DNA from 2 places in the Sphingobium sp. AntQ-1 genome. Region 2 is predicted to be linked to the other one. Evidence: predicted binding sites of a transcription regulator. Region 2 holds the regulator's gene; the other holds the start of a gene.
What was found. The regulator LexA, encoded in region 2, represses DNA repair genes until DNA is damaged. The targets are predictions, from matches to a motif close to GTTCCNCNCTTGTTCT.

Region 1 (8,421 bases), 960 kb from region 2:
TGCCGGAGGCAAGGCGATCAAGGCGATCGCACGGGATCTGCATGTGTCGCGGAAGGTCATCCGCAAAGCGGTCCGAGCGCCGGAGGGCGCCTTTGATTATCAGCGCAAGGTTCAGCCGCTGCCCAGGATCGGTCCGTTTCAGGAGCGCCTGAACACGCTGCTGGAAGAGAACGAGCTGCGCGGCAGGCGTGACCGGCTGCGGATGACGCGGATCCATGACCTGCTGGTGCGCGAAGGCTTTGAGGGTTCTTACGATGCGGTGCGGCGCTATACGACGCGCTGGAAGATCGAGCGGCGCAAAGATGCCGGCGATGGTGTCACGGCCTTCATCCCGCTGATGTTCAGGCCAGGCGAGGCCTACCAGTTCGACTGGAGCCATGAAGATGTTGAGATCGCCGGGGCACCGATGCGGGTGAAGGTCGCGCATATGCGACTGTGTGCCTCACGCGCGGTCTATGTCCGGGCTTATCCTCGTGAGAGCCAGGAGATGCTGTTCGACGCGCATGCGCGCGGCTTTGCTTTCTTCGGCGGCGTGCCAGGGCGCGGCATCTACGATAATATGAAGACGGCTGTGACGAGCGTGTTCACCGGCAAGGAACGCGTCTTCAACCGGCGGTTCCTGATCATGACCGACCATTATATGGTCGAGCCCACGGCCTGCTCGCCTGCGGCGGGATGGGAGAAGGGTCAGGTCGAGAACCAGGTGCAGACGATCCGGGGTCGCTTCTTCCAGCCCCGGTTGCGGTTCGCCAGTCTCGAAGAGCTCAATGGCTGGCTGGAGGCCGAGTGTCGGCGCTGGGCGGAACGGCAGCCCCATCCCGAACAGGGAGAGCTGACCGTGGCGCAGATGCTGGAGATCGAACGATCTGCGCTGCAGCCGATGCTGGGACCGTTCGACGGCTTCAATGAGAGCGAGCATGCTGTGACCGGCACCTGCCTGATCAGCTTCGACCGCAATCGCTACTCGGTGCTATCGACGGTGGCACGACGCACGGTGCAGGTCCGCGCCTATGCCGATCGCATCGTCGTTCGCTGCGGCGAAGAGGTTGTCGCTGAACATCCTCGCTACTTTGGGCGCAACCGCACGATCTATGACCCCTGGCATTATCTGCCAGTGCTGGCCCGCAAGCCTGGCGCGCTGCGGAACGGTGCCCCCTTCCAGGACTGGGATCTGCCACCGGCGCTTGCCCGCCTGCGCCGCAAGCTGGGTAATGGCGACGATGCCGATCGCCGGTTCGTCCGTGTGTTGTCGGCCGTACTGACCGATGGCCTGGAGCCTGTCGAAGCCGCTGTGCGTGAGGCACTGGCGACGGGCACGGCAAGCGACGACCTGATCCTCAACATCCTGGCACGACGCCGGGAACCGCCGCGTCCTCTGACGATCATCACCTCCGAGGATAGCGCTCTGCGCCATCCCCCGATCGCCGACTGTGCCCGTTACGACCAGCTGAGGACCTTCGATGCAGCGGCATGATATGATCGAGGCCATGCGCGGGCTTGGACTCAAGGGCATGGCGGGCGCGTTCGACGATGCCGTCACCACCGGCCTTCAGCGCCAGCGCACCACCATGGAGATACTGACCGATCTCCTGCGAGCGGAGGCGACGCATCGTCATGCCGCGTCGATCCGATACCGGATGGCCGCTGCCAGGCTGCCAGTCGTAAAGGACATCGATGCCTTCCGGTTCGAGGGTACCCCGATCAACGAGGGGCTTGTGCGTTCATTGCACAGCGGCGCGTTCCTGCCCGCACGGCGCAATATCGTCCTGGTCGGCGGCACAGGCACAGGAAAGACCCATCTGGCCATCGCCATCACCGCCAATGTAGTGCGCTCCGGCGCCCGAGGCCGCTACTTCAACACGGTCGATCTGGTGACCCGCCTCGAAGAGGAGGCCAGGATCGGCAAGAGTGGCGCTCTCGCCGCCCAGCTATCCCGCCTCGATCTGATCGTGCTCGATGAACTGGGCTATCTGCCGTTCGCCCGATCAGGCGGCCAGCTGCTGTTCCACCTGATCAGCAAACTCTATGAGCAGACCAGCGTCATCATCACCACCAACCTCGCCTTTGGCGAGTGGCCCACCGTGTTCGGCGATCCCAAGATGACCACCGCGCTCCTCGACCGCGTCACCCATCATTGCGACATCGTCGAGACCGGCAATGACAGCTGGCGCTTCAAAAACCGCAGCTGATCCCCCCCAGCACCGATCAATTAGAAGATGTTTTGCGCTGCGCGCGCCTCCGGTCGGGCTACGCCCTCCCTACGCCGCGCGCAGCGCAAGGAAGCCCGTCACATCAACGCTCCGCCATCCTGACAGGGGGTCCCTTTTGCGCGCCGATAAGGGGTCCCGTTTGCACGCCGATTGACACCTCGTAGCCCAGCATAACCAGATCTGCATGTAGCTGCTTGGCTGTTCGCTTCTGCTTGCGCGACTTGCCGGATTCCACCCGTAGCCACGTCGTCAATTTTTCGGCAAACTGATCAAGCTTGCTCGGCCGTTTGGGAACCTTGAACGTCGGCTCCACCGCGTCATCGCGCAGATATTTGCGGATCGTGTTGCGCGATAATCCAGTCCGTCGCCTGATCTCGCGAATGGGAATGCCTTGCCGAAAATGCCAGCGGCGGATCACACTGAGTAAGTCCATGTCGATCACTCCGATGCCTCCTGACTGTCAGCCAGGGGCGAGGAAAACATGGGTCAATTCTCAGTGAAAACTTATAACCCTCCCGGGTCACTTCTCAGTGCAACTCAACACCGATAGAGGCTTTATCGGCTCATTTCAGCGCCAGGCTCCGAAATGTTATCGACCATCGGGTTTCGGCCATCTCAACGATGCTATGTTCCCAAGCGTGCCGCGCCGCTCCGGAGAGATGATAGATGGTCCGCGGCGCCAACGACGCATTGGAACGCTTGAAAGCACCATCCGCCCGTCGGCGAAACCGCATCGTCGCAGGCATTCCAAGCGAAATGCCCACGACATGCTCGAACACCGGCCTGTCCTTGTGCCAGCCAATGCCGGCGCCGGGATCATAGCGGATCAACAAAGCTTGCACGAGTTCCCCCGGCGCGAGCCCTGCGAACGCCTCGGCGCGCGCTTTGATCGGCAACAACCAGTCCGGTATCGGATCGGCAGGCGCGAAGCGGCCATTTTCGAAATCATAGCTCCAGCCATAGCTATGGGTGAGCCGCTTTCCCGTCCATTGCTGGAAACGGAAGGGCGAAAGGTCCGTATGGTCGATGCGCGCGATCAGCGCGCGTTCCTCGGCAACGGATAGGAAGGCGTCGGCGCTGGCGAAGCCCGGCAGCACAGCCGCGCCGAACAACTCGGCCTGATCATTACCGGAAAAGAGTGGAAGCATCGACATGATGGATCAGAGCGCCAGAGACGTTTGCACCGGCTTGGGATTGATCTCTTCGATCAGGAAACTGCGGGCAGGCGGCGTTTGCAGCAAATCGATCTCGGGAACCGTGAAATCCAGCCATTGCATGACCTGCCGGCGATGAATGATGGCGCCCTGCCGTTCCTGATAGCGCATCACTTCCGGGTTCGCGTCCACCGTGATGACGCGGTAGCTGAGCGGCCACTCGCCGATCGCCGGCTCCCATATGCCGGCGAGATAGAAGAAATTGCCGCCGTCGAGCGTCACGCGAAACCGGCGCTCGTCGTTGCGGATATGGAATTCCGAAGCCGGGATCAGGCAACGCTGGGCAGGAAAGCGCCGTCCTTCCGCGCGCGCGAAACGATAAGAAACTCCATCGGCGAACTGGGGGTTTGAACCCCATGTCGCCTCCACCATCTCGATTTCGCTTGGATCCTCGGGGTTTCGCCGGATGATGGCCCGGCGATCGTCGAGCGGCGCCTCGGTATCAAAGGGGGTGGCTTTCGAGTCCATGAAAAGGAACATACAAGGAACAAGCGTTTCGGACAAGGGCGGACAAGGACCACCAACATGTGTAACGACTATCGCCTGCTCATAGATATCGCATCGATCGTCGAAGACTTTGCGGATCTCAAGATTAAGATCAAGATGCCGGAAGGAGCGCCCAACGTCGCCGCGCGCGAGGATGTGAAGATCACCGACATGGGCCCCATCGTCCGGTCGGTCGAGGGGGAGCGCGGAATAGGGGAACTCGTCAGTCGGCGCTGGAGCTGGCCCGGCCAGAACGGCCGCCCGGTCTATAATTTCCGCTCCGAGGGTCGAACCTTTGCCTCGCATCGCTGCCTCATCCTCGCCGACGGCTTCTATGAGTTCACCGATCCCGCCGATCCCAAGCAGAAGCGGCTGGATAAATGGCTGTTCACGATGAAGGATCATGACTGGTTCTGCATCGCGGGCATCTGGCGCGCCGACGCGGCCGGCGAGGCCTTCACGATGCTGACGATGGATGCGGGTCCCGACGTCTCGCCCTATCATCATCGGCAGATCATCCCCCTGCGACGGGATCAATGGGCTGACTGGCTCGACCCTGCGGTGCCGGCCAAAGATATTCTGCATTGGCTGCCCAAGGGCAGCCTTCCCGTCACACAGGTGCATGGCGCGCCGCCCGCACAGGCATCGCTGCTATGACTGGCCAAAAGGAAGGCCTCGACCGTTTCGTTGCGGCCCAGGAAGAGGTCTATCCCCGAGCCCTCGCCGAATTGCGCGCCGGGTCGAAGCGATCGCATTGGATGTGGTTCATCTTTCCACAGCTCAAGGCGCTTGGCCGCAGTCCGATTGCTCAATTTTACGGCATCGTCTCGCTCGGCGAAGCACGGGCCTATGACGCTCACCCGGTGCTCGGTGCGCGCTATCGCGCCTGCGTGGAGGCGCTGCAGGGGCTGTCGACCAGAGATCCCGTGGCGGTGATGGGGTTGGTGGACGCCATGAAGTTGCGCTCCTCTCTGACGCTGTTCGAGCAGGCTCGCCCTAGCCCGCTTTTGGCTGCCGCGATCGAGCGATGGTATGACGGCGAGCGCGACGACGCTACGCTAAGGCTCCTCGAGCAGTAATGCTGAAGCCATTCCAGGTCGAACAGCAAGAAGGCCTCGCCGGTTCAAACCGACAAGGCCTCTATGGGAGCCGGCGCGACGAACGGGGGGCGTCGCGTCCAGCATCGGCTAAACCCGTTGGACAGCGGCTGGTTCCACCGCTTTTGTTCGCTTACCAAAATAGCCCGGGCCCCACTTGACCCCAAGCGATGAGAGGTGGAACATAAAGGGAACATTTGAGTCGTGCCCTTCATGTCTATCGCCCTGCCCTCCGCTACGCCGTCATCCCAGGCCGACCTGTCCGCGCTGCGCGCGGATCTGGTGCGGGCGCGGGCTGCGCGTGGGCCTGCGCTGGACTTTGGTCTGCCTCAAATAGACGCACGACTCGCCGATGGCGGACTTGACGGTACCGGTCTCCATGAGATCGCCGCTGCCTCGGCAACATTGAGCGATGACGCGGCCGCCACCCTTTTCGCGGCCGGCATAGCGGCACGCTTTGCCGCCAAGGCGACGAGCGACGTCTTCTGGGCCATGACGGCGTTCGATCTCTATGCGCCGGGTCTCGAGCAAGTGGGGCTTGATCCCGGCCAGATCCTCTATGCGCAAGGCCACAAGGACAGCGTGGTGCTGGCGATGGCCGAAGATGCTCTGCGTTATGGCGCCATGGCCTGCGTGATCGCGGAGGTGAAGGCCGCCGACATGACCGCGACGCGCCGGCTGCAGCTCGCCGCTTCCGACGGACAGACACCGATGCTGCTCTATCGGCGGCATCGATCGCGCGACCGCTGTCCGCTCTCCCTGCCCTCCTCGGCCATGACGCGCTGGCGGATCGGCTGCCTCGCGTCCGAGCGCCTGTCTTGGCCCGGGGTTGGGCGGCCGCGCTGGCAGGTCGAGCTTGTCCGGCAGCGGAACGGCGATCCCTTTTCTCTCGAGCTGGAGGCCTGCGATGCAAAGGGTCGCCTCGCTCTTCCTGCCGCAATTGCCGATCGAGCGATTGCGCGGGAACGAGCGGCCAGCAACGCTGCCTGAGGCGCCGCCGGCGAACGCGCTGCGCTTTCCAGAGCCGATCGACGATGATCCGGGCGCCTGCTCCGTCCCGCGCGGTGGCGGCTGGCGCCCCGGCGCGCGCAGGGCGCGGGACGGCGCGCTGGGACGTCGGCCATCGCGGTCCGACATGGAGGCCTTGCCGGCCCATCAAAGGCCGACAATGCGCGAGATGGGCAGGCGCAGTGAGCATGCAGAACATCCCTTCAAAGCGATGCGATCAGACGACGGGCACAGCGGCACGCTGGCCGCTGCGCCGAGTTGGGCGGCATGGTGGGGCACGCCGACCGTGCTCGTCACCCGGAGCGGTCAGAAAGATATCATCACGGCCGCCTCCCCGCGCGCGCTCGAACTTGGCCTGCTGCCCGGCATGGCTGCCGCTCATGCCCGTGCGCTGGTTGCCGATCTCGACGTCCGCGACGCCGAGCCGGACGCCGATCGCGTCTGGCTCGACCGGCTTGCCCTTCACGCGGCGCGGCAATGGACGCCGACGGCGAGCGTATCGGGGCTCGACGGGCTGTGGTTCGATCTCAGCGGCACGACGCACCTGTTCGGGGGCGAAGATCATTTCTGCCGGCGGCTGCTCGCTTTCTTGAAGCGCCTGGGTTTCACGGCCCGGATCGCGGTTGCTGGGACGCCCGGCGCCGCGCATGCGCTGGCGCGGTTCGGCGGCCGCCCGATAACCTTGCTGGCGCCCGGCGAAGAGGCCCAGGCGATCGCCGACCTTCCGCTCGCCGCGCTCCGGCTCGAACCCGAAGCCCTGGTCGCGGCGGCCCGTTTCGGGTTGGAGCGCATCGCCGATCTCTATCCCATGCCGCGCGGCCCGCTCGCGCGCCGGCTTGGTCTTGCGACGGTCGATCGCCTCGACCAGGCAAGAGGCAGTCTCGCCGAGCCAATCGTCCCGGTCGTGCCCGCCGAGGCGCCGCGGGTGACACGCCATCTGCTCGAACCTATCGGCACGCCCGAAAGCATCGCCCAGGTGATCACCGACCTTGTCGACGATCTCGTGGTCCTGCTCCGCACGCGCGGGCTTGGCGCACGTGCGGTTCTGCTCATCGCCAACCGGGTCGACGGCGAAGCGCAACGCCTTGGCATCGGCGCCTCCCGGGCGACGCGCGACGAGCGGTATTTGAAGCGCATGTTCGCGCTTAAGATCAGCGAACTCGACCCCGGCCTTGGCATCGAGGCGATGCACCTTGCCGTTCCCTATCATGAGCCGCTCGGCGCCCAGGCCGCGGGCGCGCTTCTCGAGAGCTCGGGCAAGACCCGCGACATAGCGCCGCTCGTCGACCAGCTCGGCACGCGCGCGGGCGTGTCGGCGCTGTTCCGCCTCTCATCGCGCGAGAGCGACGTGCCCGAACGGGCGATGCGGCGCGTGTCGCCGCTCGCCACGCCCACCGGATGGCCGGGCTGGAAACGCCCGGTGCGGTTGCTCAAGCGCCCCGAGCCGCTTGCCAATGTCGTTGCGCTCCTGCCCGATCATCCGCCGCGCCGCTTTGTCTGGCGCGGTCAAAGCTACCGCGTTGTCGCCGGCGACGGGCCCGAGCGCATCCATGGCGAGTGGTGGCGATCGCCTCAGGAAATGTGGGCGGTGCGCGATTATTTTCGGGTGGAGGCGGAAGGCGGCGCGCGCTTCTGGCTGTTTCGCCGCGGCGACGGCGTCGAGGCTGAGACCGGCGACCTCAGCTGGTATATGCACGGAATGTTCGGCTGATGGCAGCGCCGCAAACGTCCTATGTCGAACTTCAGGTGACGAGCCATTTCTCGTTCCTGCGCGGCGCGTCCTCGCCCGAGGAGCTGTTCGCCGCCGCGGCGCTTCGTGGACATTCCGCGATGGGCCTGGCGGATTGGGGAACGGTCGCGGGCGTCGTGCGCGGATGGGATGGCCAGAAGGCGACCGGGGTCCGGATGATCGCGGGGAGCCGGGTCGATCTGGTCGATGGTCGCGCGCTGCTCCTCTATCCTCGATCGCGCCCGGCCTGGTCGCGGCTGACGCGGCTCCTCTCGATCGGCAAGAAACGCGGCGGCAAGGGCAAATGCCTGCTCGAATGGGCGGACGTCGCTGCCCATTCTGAAGATATGGTCGGCATCCTGGTACCCGATATGCCCGGCGACATCACGGGCAGCCATCTTCGCGACCTGTGCGATATATTCGGGCCGCGTGGCTTTTGCGCGCTGTCGCTGCGCCGTCGTCCGGACGATGCCGAGAGGCTGCACCGGCTCGATGTCCTTGCGCGCGTAAGCGGCGTACGGTCGGTTGCGACCGGCGACATCCTCTATCACAGCGCCGAACGACGTCCGCTGCAGGACGTGATGAGCGCGATCCGCGAGAAGTGCACCATCGACGAGCTGGGTTTCCGCCGCGAGCGGTTCATGGATCGTGACTTGAAATCGCCCGCGGAGATGGAA
Region 2 (8,421 bases):
ATTTTTACGCGATACTGTCATAAAAGCGTAATCGAAAAAGATCGCAGATGGAAGGCGATTCGAATCATTCATGCCGCGCAATGGATCGCCACCAACAGACGCGCTTTGTCCCTCGCCGCGACATCATCTGCAGCGGCGCACGACCAACGGCACGCAAAAGCCGGCCGCATGTCTCTGACGATAAGGAATAGGTCCGGGAGGTTCTGTTGCCCGGCCCTCCCGGAGGCCGCTGAATTCCCTTCTGTTGCCCGGTGGGTTCAACCGCGCTATTTTAGGATAATATCAGGCCGTGAGGCCCTCAATTACGCTGCAATGGCGAGTGCTTCGTTATCGTTGGCACTTGTGAGTTTTGCACAGTTTAACGGCTTACACGGGCCGGGTGAAAATATCGCCTTTGAACACACGTCGATCCTAGTTCGGCCCCGTCAGGAAACCCAAAAGCTGTAAGCGATCGGGCCTTCTGGTGGAACCGCCGGGTACTGCCCCCGGGTCCGCTGCGTCTATTATACGACACAATTTATCACCATAGCCGGGCGAACCCGGCACCATCCATATGGCCCCAAACGGATGGTTTTTCAAGCCATGCACTTGCGGGATTCGCAGGGGGCGATACAGCGGCCCCATGTGCATCATGGCCATGGCCTGGGCGGCGCATCGGCGCTGGCGCCTCATCCTGATCGGCAATCGCGACGAATATCACGCGCGAGCCGCCGCCCCGCTTGATCGCTGGGACCACCGCGCCGGGCTGATCGCCGGACGCGACCTGCAATCGGGCGGCACCTGGGTTGGCGTGTCGGAGGCTGGCCGGGCGGCGATCGTCACCAATTTGCGCGGCTATGGCGGGCCACAGCCACACCTCGCCTCGCGCGGCGCGCTCGTGACGGACCTGCTGGCGGGCGACGGCCCCTATGCCGATGTCGCACAGGCGGCGCTCGACGATTTCAACCCGTTCAACCTGATCCTGGTCGAACCCGATCGCGCATATTTCCTCACCAACCGCCCACAGCCGCTGCGCACGCGACTCACGCCGGGCCTTTACGGCCTGTCCAACGGCGCGCTCGACGCGCCCTGGCCCAAGACGCTTGCGCTCAAGGCCGCCCTGCTCGCCTGGTTGACCGACAGCGCAGACGCGCCCGATCGCCTGTTCGACGCGCTTCGCCGGGAAAGCCTGCCCGACGTCGGCATCGCCCCCGCCATCCCGTCCGACGCCCCGGACGAAGCCGCCGCCTCGCCGATCTTCATCCGCAATCCGCTCTACGGCACGCGCTGCAGCACCGTGATCGCCATCGACCGCGACGGCCAGGGTCAGATCATGGAACGCCGCTTCGACCGCGACGGCGGCGATGCGGGTGACACCCGGCTCCACTTCCAATGGTAGGGCGCATCCCTACCTCCCCACTTCCCCCCGCGCGCATCCCGCGCTAAGGCTCTGCCCATGATCCTCGTCATCGACAATTATGACAGCTTCACCTGGAACCTGGTCCATTATCTGATGGAACTGGGGGCTGAGGTTCAAGTCGTCCGCAACGACGCCATTTCTGCAGGTCAGGCCCTGTCCAGCGGCGCGAAGGCGTTCCTGCTCTCGCCCGGCCCCTGCACCCCCAATGAGGCGGGCGTCAGCCTGGATCTCGTCGCCGCGTGCGCCGACGCCGGCGCGCCTTTGCTGGGCGTGTGCCTGGGCCACCAATCGATCGGGCAGCATTTCGGCGGGAAGGTTGTGCGCGGCGGGCTGATGCACGGCAAGACGTCGCCTGTCACCCATGACGGCACCGGGCTGTTTGCAGGCCTGCCCTCGCCCTTCACCGCCACACGCTATCATTCGCTGATCGTGGAGGATATTCCGGACAGCCTGGTGGTAAACGCGACCAGCGAGGACGGATCGGTCATGGGCTTCCGTCATGCGACCCTGCCGATCCATTCGGTGCAATTCCATCCCGAAAGCATCGCCACCGAACATGGCCATGACATGCTGGCCAATTTCATGACGATTGCGGGCATCCCGGTGCGGGAGCGTGAAACGGCCTGATCGGGCCCTTTCGCCCGATCGCTTTTCGAATATTGCGGCAATAGGAAAGTAAATTTCCACCCCGGTAGGAAAAGTGCGCCAACAAGCGCCAGCGCCCCCTCGACTCTCCCGCCCGCCGCCGACTAAGGCAGGGTCTATGACCCGCCTGCCCGATCCTTCCGCGCCGCTCGGCTTCGACGCCGCAGCCGAGGCCTTCGACCTGCTGTTCGACGCCGATCTGCCCGAAGCGGACATCGCCGCCTTTCTCGTCACCATGGCGCGCCGCGGCGAAACCGCGGTGGAGATCGCCGCCGCCGCCCGCGCCATGCGCGCGCGCATGAAGACGGTCAGCGCGCCCGATGGCGCGATCGACGTCTGCGGCACCGGGGGCGACGGGCATCATACGCTCAATGTCTCCACAGCTGTCTCGCTCGTTGTCGCAGCATCGGGCGTGCCGGTCGCCAAACATGGCAATCGCGCCGCCTCTTCCAAGGCCGGCGCGGCCGACACGCTGGAGGCGCTGGGCCTGAACCTGGACCGGGCCGCCGCCACCGCCGAAGCGACGCTGGCCGACCTCGGCATCTGCTTCCTCTTCGCCCAGAATTACCATCCCGCGCTCAAACGGCTCGGCTCGATCCGCAAGGCGATCGGCGAACGCACCATCTTCAATCTGATGGGACCGCTCGCCAATCCGGCGAAGGTCCGTCGCCAACTCGTCGGCATCGCCCGCCCGGCCTATGTCCCCATCTATGCGCAGGCGCTCGCCGACCTGGGCGTCGACCACGCCATGATCATTTCGGGCGACGAAGGACTGGACGAACTCTCGCTCGCCGGGGGCAACGACATGGCGGAGGTGAAGGGCCATGACATCGTCGCCATGCACCGGCTGACCGCCGCCGACCTCGGCCTCTCCACTCAGCCGGTCGAGGCGATCCGCGGCGGCGACGCCGCCCATAACGCCGCGGCGCTGCGCGCCCTGCTGCAAGGCGAACCGGGCGCCTATCGCGACGCCGTGCTGCTGAACGCCGCCGCCGCCCTTGTCGTCGCCGACGCCGTCCCCAATCTGCGCGAAGGGGTGGAAGAAGCCGCCGAAACCATCGACCGCGGCCTTGCCAACGCGCTCCTCAATTGCTGGATTGCCTATACATGACCAACAAGCTGATCGAAATCTGCGATTTCAAGCGCGAGGATGTAGCCCGCCGCCGGGCCGCGACCACCGTGTCGGCGCTTCATGCCCGCGCGAGCGAACAGACGCCGCCGCGCGGTTTCCGCCAGGCGCTGGACGCTGCCGCGCGATCGGGCTTCGGCCTGATCGCGGAGATCAAGAAGGCCAGCCCGTCCAAAGGGCTGATCCGCGCCGACTTCGATCCGCCCGCCCATGCGCGGGCCTATGCGGCCGGTGGCGCCGCCTGCCTCTCCGTCCTGACCGACGAACCCTATTTTCAGGGTCATGACGATTATCTGATGGCCGCCCGGTCGGCCTGCGCAATCCCGGTGCTGCGTAAGGATTTCCTGGTCGATCCCTGGCAGGTGCTGGAAAGCCGCTCACTCGGCGCGGACGCCATCCTTATCATCGTCGCCGCGCTGGACGATGGCCAGATGCAGGAGATAGAGGAAGCCGCGCTCGGCCTTGGCATGGACGCCCTGATCGAAGTGCATGACGAGGCCGAACTGGACCGCGCGCTGAAGCTCCGCTCGCGCCTGATCGGCGTCAACAACCGCGACCTGCGCGATTTCTCCGTCGATTTCGCACGCACCTACGAACTGGTGGGCAAGGCGCCCGAAGGCTGCACCTTCGTCGCTGAAAGCGGCCTGACTGGTCATGCCGATCTGGTCGCGATGGCCGACCATGGCGTGCGCTGCTTCCTGGTCGGTGAAACGCTGATGCGTCAGGCCGATGTGGAGGCGGCGACCCACAATCTGCTGACGGGCGGATGAGCGGCCTCACCCATCTGGACGAAGACGGCGCGGCCCGGATGGTCGATGTCGGGGCCAAGGCGGTCACGGCGCGCGAAGCCATCGCCTCCGGCCGGATCGCCATGAGCGCGACCGCCGCCAGAGCCATCGCCGACGGTCTGGTCAAGAAGGGCGACGTGTTGGCCGTGGCGCGAGTGGCTGGCATCATGGCGGCCAAGCGCACCGCCGACCTCATCCCGCTCTGCCACCCGATCGCGCTCAGCGCCGTGACGGTCGATTTCGCGTTGGACGATAGCGGCGCCACGGTCACCGCCACCGCGCGCACCGCCGGCCAGACCGGCGTGGAGATGGAGGCGCTGACCGCGGCCTCTGTCGCGCTGCTGACCGTCTATGACATGGCCAAGGCGCTGGACAAGTCGATGATCATCGGCGGCGTCTGCCTGATCGCCAAAACCGGCGGCAAGTCGGGCGACTGGCGGCGCACGCCATGAGCCTGCTGCCGGTCGCTGAGGCGCAGGCGCGCCTGTTCGCTCTCGCCCCGCGACTGGCGACCGAAACCGTGCCGATCACCGCCGCCGCCGGACGCTGGCTGGCGCAGGATCTGGCGGCGCTGCGCGACCAGCCCTGGGCCGATCTGTCGGCGATGGACGGCTATGCCGTGCGCGCCGCCGAAGCACCCGGCCCCTGGCGCGTCACCAGCGAGAGCGCGGCCGGCGCGGCGGACCTTGCAGCCCTGGCGCCGGGCGAAGCGAGCCGCATCTTCACCGGCGCGCCGCTACCGCCGGGCGCCGACACCATATTGATCCAGGAAAATGCGACCCGCGACGGCGACTGGCTGACCGCCAGCGCCGATCCGCTACCCGCAGGTCGTCATGTCCGCACCGCCGCCTCCGACTTTGCGCAGGACGCCCTGCTGCTGGAGGCTGGCGGTCGCCTCGGCCCGGCTCAGGTCGCGCTCGCCGTGCTGGGTGGCCATGGCGTCGTGCCGGTCGGCGGTCGGCCGACGGTCGCGCTGCTGTCCACCGGCAATGAACTGGTGCCGCCCGGCGCCCCGACGCCGCCGGGTTTCCTGCCTTCCTCCAACGCGCCGATGCTTGCCGCCCTGCTCGCCGCCCTGCCCTGCGACGTCATCGACCTCGGCATCGTGCGGGACGACCTCGATGCGATGGTGGCCGCGATCGAACGGGCGCGCACGGCCGACATCATCGTGTCGACCGGCGGCGCCTCCGTCGGCGACCATGATTTGGTCCGTCCCGCTTTTGTGAAAGCAGGCGGCGCGCTCGATTTTTGGAAGATCAAAATGCGGCCGGGCAAGCCGCTGATGGCGGGGCGAATCGCCGATACGCTGTTCCTGGGCCTGCCGGGCAATCCCGTCTCCGCCTTCGTCACGGCCACGCTGTTCCTGTTGCCGCTGGTCCGTCATCTGGGCGGCGCACGCGATCCGCTGCCACCGACAAGCGACGCGCCGCTCGCCTCACCGCTGCCCGCCACCGGCGATCGTGACGATTATCTGCGCGCCTGGCGCGGACCGGGCGGCATCGTGTCGGTCACGTCACAGGACAGCGCGGCCACCGCCGCCATGGCGAAGGCCGACTGCCTGATCCTGCGCCCCGCCGGATCGCCGCCGGCGGCTCCCGGCGATCGGGTCTTGATTCTGCCGCTGCCCTGACATGTTCGGTGCTTGACTAACCTTCATCTGTTTCCTATGCGTTCCTCATACGTTCCACGGAGGATCGCAATGTTGACGCCCAAGCAGCAGGAATTGCTAAGCTTCATTCAGACCCGCTTGGACGAAGGCGGCGTGTCGCCTTCTTTCGAGGAAATGAAGGATGCGCTGGACCTGCGGTCCAAATCCGGCATTCACCGCCTCATCAACGCGCTGGAGGAGCGCGGCTTCATCCGTCGCCTGCCCAATCGCGCCCGCGCGCTGGAAGTGCTCAAGCTCCCCGATGCGATGCATCGCGCGCCCGCGCCAGTGATCGCGCTCAATCCCAAGGTCGCGCCGCCCGCCCAGCCGCCGATGATCCCCACCGCCGCCAATGACGTGATCGAAATCCCGCTGCACGGCCGGATCGCGGCCGGTGTGCCGATCGAGGCGATGGAAGGGCAGGCGATGCTCTCCGTGCCCGCCGCGCTGCTCGGCGCGGGCGATCATTATGCGCTGGAAGTGTCGGGCGATTCGATGATGGAAGCCGGCATCCTCGACGGCGACTTCGCGTTGATCCAGCGCACCGACGTCGCCCGCGAAGGTCAGATCGTCGTCGCGCTGATCGACGAGGCGGAAGCGACGCTGAAATATTTCCGCCGCGAAGGCAGCCGCGTCCGGCTCGATCCGGCCAACCCGGCCTATGAGCCGCAGATATACGATCCGCGCCAGGTCCGCATCCAGGGCAAGCTCGCGGGGCTGCTGCGCCGCTACAATTGAGGCCTGTGTGATTGGGCCTTAAATGATTCAGGCTGTTCCCTCCACGTCCGGCGGGTCTGGCGGGCGACCCAGGGATGCGCGTCGCCCGCCCGATGGACGGTGTGAACTTCGCCCTTCGCCAGGATCATGGACAGCCCACCGGTACGCGCGAGCGACCGGCGGTCGACCTTCATCCAGCGCGGTCGGCACCAGCGCGGCAGGCCCCGATCGCTGACGACGATGTCCGCCGCCGCGCAATCGCCGGCGAAACTCGACCGATCGATCAGCACATTGCTGCGAGTAAAGAGCAGCCGCCAGTCGCGGCCCTTGCCATCCTTCATCCTCATGGCGCACATATCCTGCGAGCAGCGCGTCTCCGGCAGCGCCGCGATCGCCGCCAGTTCGCCGTCATAACCTGCACTTTCCGACAGCACGTCCCGCACATAATCCCCCGCCCGATCGCGCAATATCGCCATGCCCTTTCCCGTCCGCACGGCGACATGCCGCCCGTCGCCGGTAATCAGGATATCGGGCGGCGCGGCGGTAAAGGTGACCGCCACGCCGATCAGCACCGGCGCAAGTCCCAGCCATCGCCATCCCGTCCGCCATAACAGGCACCAGAGCAGTCCGACGATGGTGATGCCGAACAGCCCCATACCCATGGTCGGCGCGAGCAATGTGGCCATAGGACTCGCCGCCACGCCATGAGCCAGCAGCAGCAACAGGTTCAGCGCCTGCTGCGTCAACCACCAGAACGGCGCGCCCAACCCTACGACATCCAGCACGAGCGCCAGCGCCTCCAGCGGCATGACGACGAAAGTGGTGAGCGGGATCGCGATCAGATTGGCGAAGGCGCCGAGCAGGCCCGCCTTGTGAAAATGGAACAGCGCGATCGGCATCAGCACCAGTTCGACGGCGATCCCGGTCGCCAGCATGACGACCAGCAAGCGACCCGTCTTGCGAATCACGCCCTCGTCCCTGACGGCGGCAAAGGCGCGAAAGCGCGGATGTTCGGCCAGCGCCACCAGCGCCGTCACCGCCGCGAAACTCATCTGGAAACTCGGCCCGACCAGCGCTTCGGGCCACAGCAGCAGCACGACCAGCGCCCCGGTCGCCACCAGTCGCAATGTCACCGCATCCCGACCCATCGCCAGTCCGCCCAAGACCAGCAAGCCCGCGACGCAGGATCGCACCGTGGGCACCTCCGCCCCGGTTAGCAGCGTATAGCCGATCCCCGCCAGCGCCCCGCCCGCCGCCGCGATCAGCATCAGCGGCCAGCCAAGCGCCGCCCGCTGGCTCAAGGCCATCACGCGCATCAGCAGGAAAATGACCGCCCCGATCAGCGCCGTCACATGCAAGCCGCTGATCGACAGAAGATGCGCCAGCCCGCTGCGCCGCATCGCTTCCGCATCCGCTTCGGGGATCGCGCCCTGGTCCCCGGTCGCCAGAGCGGCAGCGATTCCTTCGGCGGGACCATCCACTTGCTCCAATATATGGCCGAACAACCGCGCCCGCAGCGGTGACGCGGCGGTGGAGGGGATCACTATCTCTATGGGCTTCAACGCCTTGCCGGTGGCCCCGATCCCCTGAAAATAGGCGCGCGCCGCAAAATCATAGCCGCCCGGCACACTCGGCGGCGCCGGCGGCATCAAGCGCACGCGAAACCGCAGACGCGCGCCCTCGCCCAGCCCCGTCGGCACATCGGCATCGGCGATATTCACCCGCACAACCGCCGGCAGATTGGGCGCGTGAACCGGGCGTAGCATGACGCGCACCATCGCCTGTGCCGGAACGGGACGCACCGCCGTCACATCGCCGATTACCTGCACGAAGGTCGCCCGGCCCAGTGGCGGCTGGCCCCACAGCATCGCCTTCCCCCAAACCAGCAGGCATCCCATGCACGCCAGGATGCCGCCCGCGACGCATATCCGGCGCAACCGCCCTCCGACCGGCAGCATCGCCCCCATGCAGGCCATCGCCAGCGCGCCGCAGCAAAAGGCCAGCCAGTCCACGGCGTGAGGCAGGATGAACCAGCCCGCAATCCCGCTGCCCAGCCCGATCGGCGCCCATAATCCGATCTGTTCGCGCTCACACT

Region 1: sphantq_RS03450 (ImuA family protein) is a predicted target of LexA. The motif match lies at 5,187-5,202, and genes of this name have one in related genera.

Annotation. Positions count from the first base shown of each region.
Region 1 is NZ_CP117158.1:679,488-687,908, forward strand. It holds gene istA (IS21 family transposase) at 1-1,474, shown strand, start outside; gene istB (IS21-like element helper ATPase IstB) at 1,461-2,189, shown strand; partial or broken gene sphantq_RS03425 (IS21 family transposase) at 2,362-2,643, opposite strand; gene sphantq_RS03430 (alpha-ketoglutarate-dependent dioxygenase AlkB) at 2,774-3,364, opposite strand; gene sphantq_RS03435 (SOS response-associated peptidase family protein) at 3,371-3,904, opposite strand; gene sphantq_RS03440 (SOS response-associated peptidase) at 3,950-4,567, shown strand; gene sphantq_RS03445 (DUF1810 domain-containing protein) at 4,564-4,989, shown strand; gene sphantq_RS03450 (ImuA family protein) at 5,221-5,997, shown strand; gene sphantq_RS03455 (DUF6504 family protein) at 5,915-7,726, shown strand; gene sphantq_RS03460 (error-prone DNA polymerase) at 7,726-8,421, shown strand, end outside.
Region 2 is NZ_CP117158.1:3,478,862-3,487,282, reverse strand. It holds RNA gene ssrA (transfer-messenger RNA) at 231-583, opposite strand; gene sphantq_RS17480 (NRDE family protein) at 623-1,378, shown strand; gene sphantq_RS17475 (anthranilate synthase component II) at 1,436-2,026, shown strand; gene trpD (anthranilate phosphoribosyltransferase) at 2,163-3,155, shown strand; gene trpC (indole-3-glycerol phosphate synthase TrpC) at 3,152-3,943, shown strand; gene moaC (cyclic pyranopterin monophosphate synthase MoaC) at 3,940-4,413, shown strand; gene sphantq_RS17455 (molybdopterin molybdotransferase MoeA) at 4,410-5,591, shown strand; gene lexA (transcriptional repressor LexA) at 5,661-6,347, shown strand; gene sphantq_RS17445 (ComEC/Rec2 family competence protein) at 6,338-8,421, opposite strand, start outside.